2 regions of the Bradyrhizobium sp. BLXBL-01 genome follow, and region 2 is predicted to be linked to the other one. Evidence: predicted binding sites of a transcription regulator. Region 2 holds the regulator's gene; the other holds the start of a gene.
What was found. Region 2 encodes HrcA, which represses chaperone genes, less so after heat shock. Its sites were predicted from a motif close to GTTAGCACTCNCNNNNNGNGAGTGCTAAC; they were not measured.
Positions count from the first base shown of each region.

Region 1: the regulator HrcA is predicted to act here: its motif matches at 5,503-5,531, upstream of ACNJYA_RS09550 (co-chaperone GroES).

Region 1 covers NZ_CP182471.1:2,073,333-2,081,015, forward strand. The annotation lists gene ACNJYA_RS09525 (hypothetical protein) at 98-538, shown strand; partial or broken gene ACNJYA_RS09530 (DNA polymerase IV) at 730-890, shown strand; gene ACNJYA_RS09535 (hypothetical protein) at 1,040-1,867, shown strand; gene ACNJYA_RS09540 (AAA family ATPase) at 1,923-3,134, shown strand; gene groL (chaperonin GroEL) at 3,458-5,098, opposite strand; gene ACNJYA_RS09550 (co-chaperone GroES) at 5,145-5,459, opposite strand; gene ACNJYA_RS09555 (hypothetical protein) at 5,703-6,008, opposite strand; gene ACNJYA_RS09560 (hypothetical protein) at 6,226-6,390, opposite strand; gene ACNJYA_RS09565 (DUF6602 domain-containing protein) at 6,595-7,323, opposite strand.
Region 2 covers NZ_CP182471.1:217,520-225,202, forward strand. The annotation lists gene hemW (radical SAM family heme chaperone HemW) at 1-681, opposite strand, end outside; gene rdgB (RdgB/HAM1 family non-canonical purine NTP pyrophosphatase) at 698-1,333, opposite strand; gene rph (ribonuclease PH) at 1,345-2,058, opposite strand; gene hrcA (heat-inducible transcriptional repressor HrcA) at 2,227-3,315, shown strand; gene grpE (nucleotide exchange factor GrpE) at 3,410-4,030, shown strand; gene pncA (bifunctional nicotinamidase/pyrazinamidase) at 4,179-4,901, opposite strand; gene ACNJYA_RS01060 (hypothetical protein) at 5,204-6,145, opposite strand; gene dnaK (molecular chaperone DnaK) at 6,541-7,683, shown strand, end outside.

The sequences.
Region 1 (7,683 bases), 1.9 Mb from region 2:
AGCCCGCCACGCCGCTCTTTACGCGGACGATCGAAGAGTGGGATCGAGTATGATGCCGGCAATTCGGGCGATCGCCCATGATTCGAGGTAGGTTCCTATGGCGTGGCTCGACCTCAACTATGTCTGGAAGCAGAAGCCGATTCCTGTTGTGCTGCGCCGAACTGGGCGTGGCGAATGGCTTCGGGCGCGGTTGCCATTTGCTGCCGACAACCGGCAATGGCTACAGAACGGGCGACGAACGCCGCCTGAGTGGATCGGCGGTACAGAGGCCTATTGGGGGCTGCCGAAATCCTGGTTCAACGACTTCGTCGATCGGGCACTGCAGCGCTACGGCAAAGTCTATATCATCCAGCCTTACCGCGAACAGGAGATCTGCGCGCGGGCGTGCCAGGAAGCACACGGGCACGAATGCCAGTGCTCCTGTATGGGCGCCAATCATGGCATCGGCAACGACGGCAGCTGGTTCGAGGTCTCCGACACCTTCTCGATGCGCTGGGTCGGGCGCGAGCTCGCCTGTCGTCTGCTGACGGCCCGATAAGGAAGAATGCCCGATTAGACGCTGACGTCATCGAGCAGCGGAGCACCTAAAGACACTCGTTCGATGGACTCCCAGCGCCTTCGACAAGACTGCGCACTATCAAGGGTAATTCCCGGACTGAGCGCGGCACGCACCCAGCCTGATCGGCGCGTCGTTTTCGGGCCTGCCAGCGCAAAGTCATCCACATCGACATGGATGCCTTTCTACGTGCTCTGTCGAGCAACGGGATATTCCGGACCTGCGCGGAAAACCGCTCGCAACAGGCGGTTCGGCCGAGCTCGGCGTCATAGCCGCTGCGAGCTATGAAGCCCGTAAGTTCGAGGTACGATCTGCTATGTCTTCGGTTACAGCGGCGGCGCCGGCTAAACTGCCGAAGTCGTCCCAGACCCCGCCAACTCCGCCGATAACTTTGAGTTTTCTTGGGGATTGAGTTTACCTGCTGCGCGCAAGTCGGAGCTTTTGGTTCATAGTCCTTCCTCTCTGGAACCGGAGCACGTTGGCATGACCCAGCTAACTATTGTCATCACTAACTGTAACAGCGTGGATCGTGCCGAAATCAACGTGCTGAAAGGTACGCTCAACATCAAATACGGGCCAAACGGCCTTGGCAAAAGTACCTTGGCAAAGGCCGTTGTCAGCCAAATTCGCGGAGATGGTACCCTCGGTGACCTCATGCCCTTCAAAAGCCGAGGCAAGGCGGATGCACCGCCGCCGTCTGTGCAGGGTATTGACGGTCTAGCTTCCGCCCTTGTCTTCGATGAGGATTACGTCCAGCAGTTCGTTTTCCAGAAAGACGAAGTCCTCAAGAACAGCTTCGACATCTTCATTAAAACGCCCGACTATGTCGCTGCTATGGATGCCATTGACGTTCTGCTGGCTGGCGTGAAGCAGACGCTCACCAACAATACAGAAATCGAGCAGACCATTTCCGATTTCAAGGAATTGCGGGATGCGTTCGGCAAATCGAAGCCCGGCAACATTCCGAAGAACAGCAAGATTCATAAAGCGTTCGGCACCGGTAATAAGACCGAAAATATTCCTGAGGCACTGAAGCCCTTCGAGACTTTTATCAAAAGCCAGGAGCCGTCCAAGTGGATCAGCTGGCAGATCAAAGGCAACGAGTACCTAAAGCTGGGCGACAATTGTCCCTATTGCGCCACCCCGCTTGTTGGTGAGGGGCAGAAAGACGCAGCCCTCGCAGTCGAGAAGGAATTCGACGCCACAGCGATCAGCCACCTCAATGCGCTCAAGGCGGTCATCGAAAGGCTCGGCAAATATTTCAGCGAGAAGTGCTGCGAGAATCTGCAGAAGGTAACGAAAACCAGTTGACCTGACCGCCGCCGAGGTAAGTTTCCTTACGAGCCTCAAGGCCGAGATCGACGGCATGATCACCCAGCTGGAAGGTCTCCGGGCCATCTCCTTTTTCTCTCTGCGAGACGTGGACCAAAACCGTGAGAAGATCACCCCGCTGAAGATCGACCTAGCGCTCATGGACAAGCTCGATTCCCCCGGGACCCGGAGCATCATAGATCCTGTCAATGCGCAGCTTGAAGACCTGCTTACGAAGGTTGGCGACCTGACCGGAAAGGTCAACAAGCACAAGGCGAAGATCAAGAAGGCGATAGAGGCCAACCAAGTCAGCATCAACACGTTCCTGAAGTCCGCCGGGTACAAATACGTCGTTGAGATCGTTCCGGAGGAGCAATCCTACAAAATGAAGCTGGTGCATCAGGATCTGGCCGGTCATCTGGAAACTGCGTCCAAGCATCTGAGCTACGGCGAAAAGAACGCCTTCGCCCTGGTTCTTTTCATGCACCAAGTGCTGAGCGAAAGTCCGGATTTGGTGGTACTGGACGACCCCATTTCGTCGTTCGACAAGAGCAAGAAGTTCGCCATCCTGCACGAGCTGTTCCAGGGCAAGGCTAGCCTGAGAGGGCGGACGACGCTTTTGCTGACCCACGACATCGAGCCCGCCATCGATGTTATCAAAAGTACTAAGGAGGTGTTCCAGGGGGCAAAACCATCGGCATCTTTTCTTTCTTCGCGCGGCGGCATTGTGAAAGAAGTGCCGATCGCAAGGGAAGACATCCAGACCTTTGCCAGGGTCTGCAGGGCTAACATCGCCACGCTGCAGGACCCGATCCTGCAGGCCATTTATCTCCGGCGCGATTATGAACTGCGTGATGAAGTCGGCGTGGAGTACAATCTGTTGGCAAGCCTATTCAAAGGCCGCGTCGTTCCCACGCTGCAGACGGCAACTGAAAACCGGAACATGACCCCGGAAGAGAAACAGGCAGCAGAGGAAAGTATCCGAAAAGAGCACCTACCAGCGTTCAACTATGATGCGCTGGTCGCCGAGGTGAACGACGTGAACGCCATCCGCGCCAAATTCGCGGCCACGGATGTCGGCTACGAGAAAATCCAGCTGTTCCGGATTTTCAACATCGAACACGACGATGATGTGATCCGGAAATTTATCAACGAGTCGTACCACATCGAGAATGAGTACGTGATGCAGCTCAATCCGCATAAGTTCGAGAGCATCCCCGAGTATGTCATTGATGAATGCGTTCGCATGCTGCCACCTATCCAATAGACCTTGTGGAGTTGACCGGTGCTAGCAATTCATTGACATCGACCTCGGTAAGCTCATTGCTGATCGCGAGAAGCCTTAGGGCATCCTGTTTCCAGGGCAAGAGCTTCTTGACCATTCCAAGACGTCATCAATCGGCTCCCACCCATTTCTTCCTCCTGCTTGACGACGCTGCGCGTCCGTAGATTTCCACGGATAAGGTGATCGTCGTTTCCGAGGCGCGCGTAGCGCGAGCCCGATGACGAAGGGAAGTTGCGAGAGCGCACAAAAAAAACCCGGCATCGCCGCCGGGAGTTCGCACTTGGTCGTTCGCCGGAACGGCTGGATCAGAAGTCCATGCCGCCCATGCCGCCGCCGGGAGGCATGGCGGGCGCGGGAGCGGCCTTCTTCGGCAACTCGGCGACCATGGCCTCGGTGGTGATCAGCAGCGCCGCCACGGAGGAGGCGTTCTGGACTGCGGTGCGCACGACCTTCGTCGGGTCGATGATGCCCTTGGTGACGAGGTTGCCGTACTCGCCGGTCTGGGAGTCGAAGCCGTAGGAGTACTGATCCTTCTCGAGGATCTTGCCGACCACGACCGAGCCGTCTTCACCGGCGTTGATCGCGATCTGGCGAGCCGGCCAGGACAGCGCCTTGCGCACGATCTCGACGCCGGTCTTCTGGTCGTCGTTCTTAGTGCGCAGGCCCTTGAGCGCCTCGGAGGCACGGAGCAGGGCGACCCCGCCGCCCGGCAGAATGCCTTCCTCGACAGCCGCGCGGGTCGCATGCATCGCGTCATCAACGCGATCCTTGCGCTCCTTCACCTCGACCTCGGTCGCGCCGCCGACGCGGATCACCGCGACGCCGCCGGCGAGCTTGGCCAGACGCTCCTGGAGCTTCTCACGGTCGTAGTCCGAGGTGGTCTCCTCGATCTGCGCCTTGATCTGGGCCACGCGAGCCTCGATGTCGGCCTTCTTGCCGGCGCCGTTGACGATCGTGGTGTTCTCCTTGTCGATCATCACCTTCTTGGCGCGACCGAGCATGTTGAGCGTGACGTTCTCGAGCTTGATGCCGAGGTCTTCCGAGATCGCCTGGCCGCCGGTCAGGATCGCGATGTCCTGCAGCATGGCCTTGCGGCGATCGCCGAAGCCCGGAGCCTTGACGGCCGCGACCTTCAGGCCGCCACGGAGACGGTTCACAACAAGCGTGGCCAAAGCCTCGCCCTCGACGTCCTCGGCGACGATGACCAGCGGCTTGCCGGTCTGCACCACGGCCTCGAGCAGCGGCAGCAGCTCGTTCAGCGAGGAGAGCTTCTTCTCGTTGATGAGGATGTAGGCGTCGTCCATCTCAACGCGCATCTTGTCGGCGTTGGTGACGAAGTAGGGCGAGATGTAGCCGCGGTCGAACTGCATGCCCTCGACGACGTCGAGCTCGGTCTCGAGCGACTTGGCTTCCTCGACGGTGATGACGCCCTCGTTGCCGACCTTCTTCATGGCGTCGGCGAGGAACTTGCCGATCTCGGCATCGCCGTTGGCCGAGATGGTGCCGACCTGGGCGATCTCGTCGTTCGAGGTCACCTTCTTCGAGTTCTTCTGGAGGTCCGCCACGACGGCTTCGACAGCGAGGTCGATACCGCGCTTGAGGTCCATCGGGTTCATGCCGGCAGCGACCGACTTGGCGCCTTCGCGCACGATGGCCTGGGCGAGCACGGTGGCGGTGGTGGTGCCGTCGCCGGCCGCGTCAGCGGACTTGGAGGCGACTTCGCGCACCATCTGCGCACCCATGTTCTCGAACTTGTCGTCGAGCTCGATCTCCTTGGCGACGGTGACGCCGTCCTTGGTGATGCGGGGAGCGCCGAACGACTTGTCGAGCACGACGTTGCGGCCCTTCGGACCGAGCGTGACCTTCACCGCGTTGGCGAGAATGTCGACGCCGCGCAGCATCTTGTCGCGCGCTTCAACCGAGAATTTGACTTCTTTGGCTGCCATCTGGATTTTTTCCTTGAGGGTTTGACTGGAGGGAGGAGAGGGGCTCTTAAGCCGCCTTCTTCTTGGACTCGCTGACTTCGAGAACGCCCATCACGTCGCTCTCCTTCATGATCAGCAGGTCCTGGCCGTCGATCTTGACCTCGGTGCCGGACCACTTGCCGAACAGCACGCGGTCACCGACCTTCAGGTCGATCGGGATCAGCTTGCCAGCTTCGTCGCGGCCACCGGGGCCGACGGCGACGACTTCGCCCTGGGAGGGCTTTTCCTTGGCAGTGTCGGGAATGATGATGCCGCCAGCGGTCTTCTCTTCTGCGTCGATGCGCTTGACCACGACGCGGTCGTGAAGCGGACGGAATTTCATGCAGTCCTCCTAAGTAATTGCACGAGTTGAGGATTTTTAGATGATTAGCAGTCGTTGCCCGCGAGTGCTAGCACAGGCGAGGCAAAAATAGGACGGGAATTTTGCGGGAGCAAGGGCTTCTAGCAGAAGAAATTGGCACTCCCGCCGCGCGATCGGCTACTCGTTAACGATCGCCATCGCGTCGCAGCCTCGAAATCGAGCTTCTTCAGCACGACATCGAAGATATCTGGTGCCGGCTTGGACTCATCGACGTCCTCTGACCACGTCGCCACATCCACCAGGTCGGCGATAGCCGCTGCGTCGATATATTTTTTTCAATTCGTCTTTCTTGGCGGAGGAGGCCGTGACGATGCGAAGACCGGCGCCCCACGCGCGCCGCAGCAAGACCGCGACCTGAGAATGGACGGATGACAGCATCTGCGTCGGCTTGAAGCGCTGGACGCGCCACCCGTCGAGCTTCTTTCCGTAGTTCCGCTTCTCGTCCTCGGACTGGAACACCGGACATCGGCGTAACGTGTTAGCTCTTGCGAGGCAGAGCCACAAATCCATCGCCTCTCGCGGCGCTAGATCAGAGCGGGATTAATCGGCAGATTCGCACTTGAAGCAGCGCCACATCGGGCTCCCTTACCATCACGACTTGCGGACAAGGTCATCGGCTCTTGCAACGAGGGCAGACAGGAATGGCACTGGAACGCGGCATGTGGGGTCGGGGACGAAGGAGCCGTGCAGAGACTAACTGAGAGGGTCCGCCGGATGCTCGGCGAAATCAGGTGAACCAGACGGGCCCGAAACCGACCCGCCCGCGGCGAGCCGTGGCGACGGCAGCGAGGACTAATTGCAAATCTTTTCTGGATATCGGCGCGTCTGGGTTTGTGTGGCCGCCGAACTGCAGCAGCTTTTCGACAGCTTCTAGGACTTCACGGGCCATCATGGCGTCCTTCAAAGCAACCATGGGAATCAGTGCTACCAGCAGTTTACTGAAACCCGAGCGTCAGCACGGAACAAGGTTGTTGTCATCAAACTTTTTCCGGCGAAATCCTGGTGCAGGGAGTAAATGAAAAAGGCCGCCCGATGAGGCGGCCTTCCTTTTTGTTTAGTCAGCTACCACCGGGCCTAAAGGGGAGGGCGCGTTGGACTAGGAACTTTCCACTGTGTCGTCGGGTAGGTAAGCGTCCAGGTCGATGGGGTGAACCGTGTAGTTTTGCTGCCCCTTGAGAAGGGACGCGTAAAAGCGGAGCAAGCCATCCGAACTCCAGCCGTAGAGCTCGGACGCTGGCTTGTAGGCTATGCGTCCGGCAAACCAGTCATCCTTTAGAATGCAGACCCCATGGATGAAGGTGTCGGGATTCTCGAGCCTCTCTTGGAGCCGCTCCTTAAACTCGGCAAACGTGTCCCCGAAGCCCTCTTGTGCGAAGGCTAGGACGTAGTTGCGCGGTGGGACATTACGTATTTGCTTGATTGGCTCCGTAGCCACGATCCGGCCACCCCCGCCCACAAGATTGGGAACGATGTAGTGCCGTTGTTTTCCTAGCGCGCGAATTTTCCGAATTGCTGTTAGCGAATTTTCAAATTCAGTTTTGTCGAGGCGCGACTTCACTTCGATCGTCGCATAAACGATCTCAACTGGAAAAAGACACGCGCCGAACTCAGATAGCAAGGGAGCGTTGTGGAAATTGTCATAGATCACAATGTCGACCTGCGGGCTGGCCTCGCCGTTGGCGGCGATGATCACCCCCGTCCCTATCGAGAAGCGCTTCGGGAGGACGCGCGTCAGGATGCCTTTGATAATTTCCTCGGCAATCCGGCCGCGTTCGCCCATATGAGGCATCAACGTCGCGAGTTCGTCACGCGATTGGCGCGCCATCAGTTGGAGCATCCGCAAGTACGTGAGGTGCTGACCCGATCTGGGCGTCATTTCGCATCACCAATTCTTCGACCCGCCGCATCGAGCGGTTACGTGGCCACAGCGATCGGCCACCGACCTGCTACAGTACTCATTTGATGAGATATCGGGCTTTCCGAATGCGCGAATTTCACAAGTATCATCAATGGGTGAATGAATGGAGAAAGTTCCGCTGTGGCATTGAAAACTAAAGAGAAATCAGCGGATTTTGATTCCGCCATTCGGAGGTTCGATCCCTCCCGCCCCAGCCACCGGTATTATCAAGCCTCCTCAATCCTTCTCCCATCTCCTTCCCTCGCATCGTGCGCTTGACGACAAGAC
Region 2 (7,683 bases):
GTCCGGCGTCTTCAGCTTGCCGGCCTGGTGCAGGCCGAAGAACGGCGTGCCTTCCTCGATCGTCAATTGATAGAGCGACAGATGCTCGGCCGCTTCATCGATCGCGTGCCTGAGCTCGTCGGCCCACATCGCCGGCGTCTGGTCGGGCCGGGCGTAGATCAGGTCGAACGAATAGCGGTCGAACGCGCGGCGCGCGATGGCGACGGCATCGAGCGCCTCGCGTGCGCTGTGCATGCGGCCGAGCGCCTTCAGCGAGGCGTCGTCGAGTGCCTGCACGCCGAGCGAGACGCGGTTGACGCCGGCGCTGCGATAGCCGGCAAAGCGCGTGGCTTCGACGCTGGTCGGATTCGCTTCCAGCGTCACCTCGACGTCGCCTGCGACGGTCCAGTGCTTGCCGATCGCATCTAACACCGCGCCAACCGTGGCGGGCTGCATCAGCGAGGGCGTGCCGCCGCCGAGGAAGATCGAGGTGACCTCGCGGCCGGGCGCGCGCTCGGCAGTCGTTGCGATCTCGCGCGCGAAGGCGGACGCAAACCTCGCCTCGTCGATCGCGGCGTGGCGGACGTGGCTGTTGAAGTCGCAATAGGGACACTTCGACAGGCAGAACGGCCAGTGCACGTAGACGCCGAAGGCTTCGGATTCTTGTTTTGACGCGTTTTCCTGGCGCGAACCGGTATCCACTTCGCTCGAAAACGCTCTAGCGCGGCTCAAGGCAGATCTCCGCCAGTTTCACGAAGGCGCGGGCGCGATGCGACAGGCCTAGGCCAAGCGGCGGCAGGCCGTGTTTTTCGATGCTTTCCATCTCGCCGAAGGTTCGCGTGTGCCCGTCCGGCAGGAACATCGGGTCGTAGCCGAAGCCGGCCGTGCCGCGCGGTGGCCAGATCAGCGTGCCGTCGACGCGCGCCTCGACTTCCTCGCGATGATCGTCGGGCCAGGCCACGCAAAGCGCGGAGACGAAGTGGGCCCTGCGCTTGTCCGGCGTGGTGGCGCCGCGCTCCTGCAGCAGGCGCTCGATCTGCGTCATCGCCGCGTTGAAATCCTTGGATGGACCGGCCCAGCGCGCGCTGTAGATTCCCGGCGCGCCATCGAGCGCGTCGACGACGATGCCGGAATCGTCGGCGAAGGAGGGAAGCTTGGTCGCCTGCGCCGCGGCGATCGCCTTGATCGCGGCGTTGCTGCGGAAATCGTTGCCGGTTTCCTCGGGCTCGTCCAAGCCGAGCTCGCCGGCCGACACCGCCTCGATCCCGTACGGCGCGAGCAGCTCCCTCATCTCGGCGAGCTTGCCGGGATTGTGGGTGGCGATGACGAGCTTGTCCGTGATTCGGCGGTGCATGGGCCTATTGACTACGCCACGGCCAGTTTCTGCAAGTCCACCAGGCGCGCGATGCCCTTCTGCGCCAGGGCGATCAGCTTCAGGAACTCGTCCTGCGTAAACGGCTCGCGTTCCGCGGTGCCCTGCACCTCGATGATGCGGCCGTCGCCGGTCATGACGAAATTCGCGTCGGTCTCGGCTTCCGAATCCTCGGCATAGTCGAGATCGAGCACCGGCGTGCCGTTGTAGATGCCGCAGGAGATCGCGGCGACGTTGTCACGCAGCACGTTGGTCTTCACCATGTTGCGCGCCTTCATCCAGTTGAGGCAATCGGCAAGCGCGACCCAGGCGCCGGTGATCGAGGCCGTGCGGGTGCCGCCGTCGGCCTGGAGCACGTCGCAATCGACCGTGATCTGGCGCTCGCCGAGCGCTTCGAGATCGACGATGGTGCGAAGCGAGCGGCCGATCAGCCGCTGGATCTCGACCGTTCGGCCGCTCTGCTTGCCGGCGGAGGCCTCGCGGCGGGTGCGTTCGGAGGTCGCGCGCGGCAGCATGCCGTATTCGGCGGTGACCCAGCCGCGGCCCTGGCCCTTCAGCCACGGCGGCAGGCGCTCCTCCAGCGTGGCGGTGACCAGCACATGGGTGTCGCCGAATTTCACCAGGCACGAGCCTTCCGCATATTTGACCACGCCGCGCTCCAGCGTCACGGGGCGCAATTCGTCGGGCGCACGGCGGCTTGGCCGCATGGGAAATCTCCAAAACTCACGGGAAAAGGCTGTTCGCGGTGCTTGTAGGTGGGGCGGGGGTGGGCGGCAAGGGCTTATTCACCTCCTGGCCGTCGGCCTGCAAACGCCGCGCTTGTCAGAAGCGGCCCGGATGGACAAATTATAAGTATCTGAGAGGAGTTACCGTCTGTGGCCCATCACGATCCGATCCATCTGATCGCGCCGCGCGCAGGCCTTGCCCAGCTCAACGAGCGTTCCCGCGACATCTTTCGTCAAATTGTCGAAAGCTATCTCGCGACCGGTGAGCCGGTCGGCTCGCGCAACATTTCCCGCCTGATCGCCATGCCGCTGTCGCCGGCCTCGGTCCGCAACGTCATGGCCGATTTGGAACAGCTCGGCCTGATCTATGCCCCGCACACCTCCGCCGGCCGGCTGCCGACGGAACTGGGCCTGCGCTTCTTCGTCGACGCCCTGATGCAGGTCGGCGACCTCAATGAGGCCGAGCGGCAGTCGATCCAGAGCCAGCTCTCCTCCGTCGGCGAGGCGCAATCGGTCGAGGCGGCGCTGGACCAGGCCTTGATGCGCCTCTCCGGCCTGACCCGGGCCGCCGCCGTCGTGCTGACGCCAAAATCCAATGCCCGGCTGAAGCACATCGAATTCGTCCGCCTGGAACCGGAAAAAGCGCTGGTCATCCTGGTCGGCGAGGACGGCCAGGTCGAAAACCGCGTGCTGACGCTGCCGCCCGGAGTTCCCTCCTCGGCGCTGACCGAGGCCGGCAATTTCCTCAATGCGCGGATCCGCGGCCGCACCCTGGCCGAGGCGCGGCTCGAGCTCGAGACTGCACTCGGCGAGGCCCGAGCCGAGCTCGATCAGCTGACACAGAAAGTGATCTCGGCCGGCATCGCCAGCTGGTCCGGCGGCGAGAATGAGGACCGCCAGCTCATCGTCCGCGGCCATGCCAATCTGCTCGAAGACCTGCATGCGCTGGAGGATCTGGAGCGCGTGCGGCTGTTGTTCGACGATCTCGAGACCAAGCGCGGCGTGATCGACCTGCTCGGCCGGGCCGAGACCGCCGAGGGTGTGCGGATCTTCATCGGCTCGGAGAACAAGCTGTTTTCCCTGTCGGGCTCCTCCACCATCATCTCGCCCTATCGGGATGCCGCCGGCCACATCGTCGGCGTTCTCGGTGTGATCGGCCCGACGCGGCTGAATTATGCCCGCGTGATCCCGACCGTGGACTACGCCGCCCGCATCGTCAGCCGCCTGTTGGGGGGCTGACCGGCCTTTCCGCCGATCACGGGCGCTTGATTTTCGTGGGCTTAAGCACGATATCCGGGCCAACATCCCTGAAACGAGTTCGAGACCAGAGCCGATGACCGAGCAAGACCGGCAACCCGAAGACACGACTGCAGCGACCGGCGAGCCCGTGGTGTCGAAACCCTACATCATGCCCGACGATCCCGAGCCCGGCGCGGTCGAGACGTTGCAGAAGGAAGCCGCCGAGGCGCGCGACCGCATGCTGCGGACGCTGGCCGAGATGGAGAACTTGCGCAAGCGCACCAGCAAGGAGGTCGCCGACGCCCGCCTCTACGGCATCACCGGCTTCGCCCGCGACGTGCTCGATATCGCCGACAATCTTCAGCGTGCGCTCGATGCCGTTCCGGCCGAAGCGCGTGCCGCGGCCGATCCCGGCCTGATCGCGCTGATCGAGGGCGTCGAGCTCACCGAACGCTCGCTGCTCAACGCGCTGGAAAAGCACGGCGTGAAGAAGCTCGATCCCTTGGGCCAGAAGTTCGACCCGAACTTCCACCAGGCGATGTACGAAGTGCCCGATGCGTCGGTGCCGTCGGGCACCGTGGTGCAGATCATGCAGGCCGGCTACACCATCGGCGATCGCGTGCTGCGCCCGGCGCTGGTCGGCGTCGCCAAGGGCGGCGCAAAGGCTGCGTCTGCGGCGAACAACAACAACGAGCAGAGCGGCGCGGCGAACTGAGTCTCAGGCCCTCATGGTGAGGAGCCGCGCCCTTGCGCGGCGTCTCGAACCATGCAGGCCCGGCTCTGGCAGCTCGGCCTTCATCCTTCGAGACGCGCGCGAAGAAGCGCGCTCCTCAGGATGAGGGTCTTCCAGTGTTGCGCGCTGCTTACGCGCTCACCGCGATATCCGCAGACTGAATCCGCTTCACGCCGGCCTTGGCCATATCGGCCCAGGCCTTTGCCAGCGAGCCCTGCGTGTCGATGCCGCGGCAGGCGTCTTCCACCACATAGACCTCGAAGCCCGCCTTGCGTGCGTCGAGCGCGGTCCAGGCGACGCAGAAGTCTGTCGCGAGGCCAGCGACGAAGACGCGCTTGATCTTCCGGCCCTTCAGGTAGCCGGCGAGCCCCGTCGAGGTCTTGCCGTCAGCTTCGAGGAAGGCCGAGTAGCTGTCGACGTCCTTGTGAAAACCCTTGCGGATGATGAGCTCGGCGTGCGGGATCGAGAGGTCCTTCGACAGCGCCGCGCCGTCGGTGCCCTGCACGCAATGGTCCGGCCACAGCACCTGCTTGCCGTAGGGAAGATCGACCGTTTCGAACGGCTTCTTGCCGGCATGAACCGACGCAAACGAAACGTGGCCCGGCGTGTGCCAGTCCTGCGTCAGCACCACGTTCGCAAATGCCTTCGAGATCTTGTTGATGACCGGCACCACCTGCTCGCCTTCCTTCACCGCGAGGCTACCGCCGGGCAGGAAGCAGTTCTGCACGTCGATCACGAGCAGCGCGGATGCATCGTCCGGCTTGATCGATGCGGCCGCGAGCAGCGCGGTTGGCGCCAGCGTCGCCAGCGCCGTCGTTCCAAGCATTGCCAAGACTTGTCGCCGAACCAGCATGTATGCCTCCCTCCAGGATGATCCAACGGGAGGAAGCCTAGTTCCGTTCGTGTACGAACAGAAGCCCGAAAATGCAGCCGGCTTTGATGAGCGGTTGGGCTGATCGCCCCAACATCATCGTCATCCCGGGGCGCGCAAAGCGCGAGCCCGGGATCCATAACCACAGGGAGACGTGTGGCGAAAACTCTTCGTTGGTACTGTTATCCGACTGCAACCGTGAGGTCACGCGGTATGGATCCCCGCCCCCGTGCGCAATTGCGCACTAGGCGGGGATGGCACTGAATGTGCTGAAGCCCCGAGCCTCACCCCTTCGGCTGAATCCCGTCGCGCACGGCGCGGAAGCGGGTGAAGGCGGCTTGCCACTGGTCGCGCGGGGCGCTGGCGATGATGCGCAGCGAGGTGCCGCCGGTGGAGAAACGGATCCACTGCACCACGGTAACAGGGGTCTTGTCCTTGCCGCTGACGCCGTCGATCCGGGTCTCGAAACCCTGCTGGCCGTTGATGCGGATCGGCTCGGACATGGTGATGCGCGACTCGCGCACGCCGGGAATCTGGCGCGCTGCCTCCTGGGCGAAGCGGGCGCGGTCGTCTGCGGCTTGCGGGGTGGCGCCGATCAGGCCGAGGATGATGAACGGCTTTGACTCGTAGCCGGCGCTCTCGTCACCGTCGGCCAGGATGATGCTGGAGCCCGGTGCCAGCGTCCGGACGTCCTTGAAGTCGGCGAGATCGGTGATCTTGAACGGCAGCAGTGCGAGCTGCTCTTCGGCCGACACCTGCCTGCGCGTGGTGGCGCTCGCGAACATCTGTCGCACCGCCTCGTCCGTGTAGATCTTGGTCGCATTCTCCGGGATCTGCACCGCGACATAGCCGGAGAAGCCGGCGCCGGGCACGATCATCGAATAGCGCTTCACCGGCGTATCGCCGGCCTTGCCGCTTTCGGTGGTGAAATAGGCTAGACCCGCGGGGGTCTCGACCTTGTCCTGCTTGACGCCGCCCGTCCCGCCGGGATTGGAATTGAAGGCGCTCACGACCTCGCCATAGGCCGCCGGCGGCAGCTCGGTGACCAGCACCTTGACGCTGCCGTCCTCGCTCTCGAAGCCCGGAAAGGTCTTGGCCGTGCTGAGGCCGATCAGCGGCACCATGCCGAGACGCAAGCCGGGCGGAAACACGGCGTCGGCGGCGCAGGCCGGAAGCGCGGAAGCGGCGAGGAGGGCGAGCGCGGCGAGGGGGCGGATCAGCTTCATGAGCACTCTGATTGGTTCACATTGAGGCCGTTCGATGGTTGGCCACCGGGCCGCTTTGTCGCGCGAAGCAGCGCTCGCGGCTGCCCGGCCGGTCCGCCTTTTACCGGGTTTGGGCTTGCGGTAACAGGGCGACCCGGGCCCGCGGGTGCAGGGGCTTGCCGAGGCCCGGACCTGTTAATATTTCCTCACCCGCAAGGGCGGTTGAGCCCGGATATCACCTTCCAAAACCCAATGTTTTAGCGGCAGAAACGTAGCTTCGGTCCTTGCGGGCCCCTCCCCCCCTCCTATATGAGCCTCAATCATCGCAATATCGCGGATGTTTGATCTTAGGGGGTTTCGGTTCGGGTGCCTCTTGGGCCCAGCCAACCTGCCGCAAAAAGAAGGATATCAGGACCATGGGAAAGGTCATTGGGATCGACCTCGGCACCACGAATTCGTGCGTCGCCGTGATGGATGGCAAGAACGCCAAAGTCATCGAGAATTCCGAAGGCATGCGCACGACGCCTTCGATCGTCGCCGTCACGGATGACGGTGAGCGCCTCGTCGGCCAGCCGGCCAAGCGCCAGGCCGTCACCAATCCCGAGCGCACCTTCTTCGCAGTGAAGCGCCTCATCGGCCGCCGCTACGACGACCCGATGGTCGAGAAGGACAAGAAGCTCGTTCCCTACAAGATCGTGAAGGCTTCCAACGGCGACGCCTGGGTCGAGGCCGACGGCCAGACCTACTCGCCCTCGCAGGTCTCGGCGTTCATCTTGCAGAAGATGAAGGAGACCGCGGAAACCCATCTCGGCCAGAAGGTCGAGCAGGCCGTCATCACCGTTCCCGCCTACTTCAACGACGCCCAGCGCCAGGCGACCAAGGACGCCGGCAAGATCGCGGGCCTTGAAGTGCTGCGCATCATCAACGAGCCGACCGCGGCCGCGCTCGCCTATGGTCTCGACAAGACCAAGGCCGGCACCATCGCGGTATACGACCTCGGCGGCGGCACGTTCGATATCTCCATTCTCGAAATCGGCGACGGCGTGTTCGAGGTGAAGTCGACCAACGGCGACACCTTCCTCGGCGGCGAAGATTTCGACATGCGCCTGGTCGGCTATCTCGCCGACGAATTCCAGAAGGAGCAGGGCATCAACCTGCGCAACGACAAGCTCGCCCTGCAGCGTCTGAAGGAAGCCGCTGAAAAGGCCAAGATCGAGCTGTCCTCGACGACGCAGACCGAGATCAACCTGCCCTTCATCACCGCGGACCAGACCGGCCCGAAGCATCTGACGATGAAGCTCACCCGCGCCAAGTTCGAGGCGCTGGTCGACGACCTCATCCAGAAGACCGTCGAGCCCTGCCGCAAGGCGCTGAAGGACGCCGGCGTCACCGCCGGTGAGATCGGCGAGGTCGTGCTGGTCGGCGGCATGTCGCGCATGCCAAAGGTCCAGGAAGTCGTGAAGCAGCTGTTCGGCAAGGAGCCGCACAAGGGCGTCAACCCGGACGAAGTCGTGGCGATCGGTGCCGCGATCCAGGCCGGCGTGCTCCAGGGCGACGTC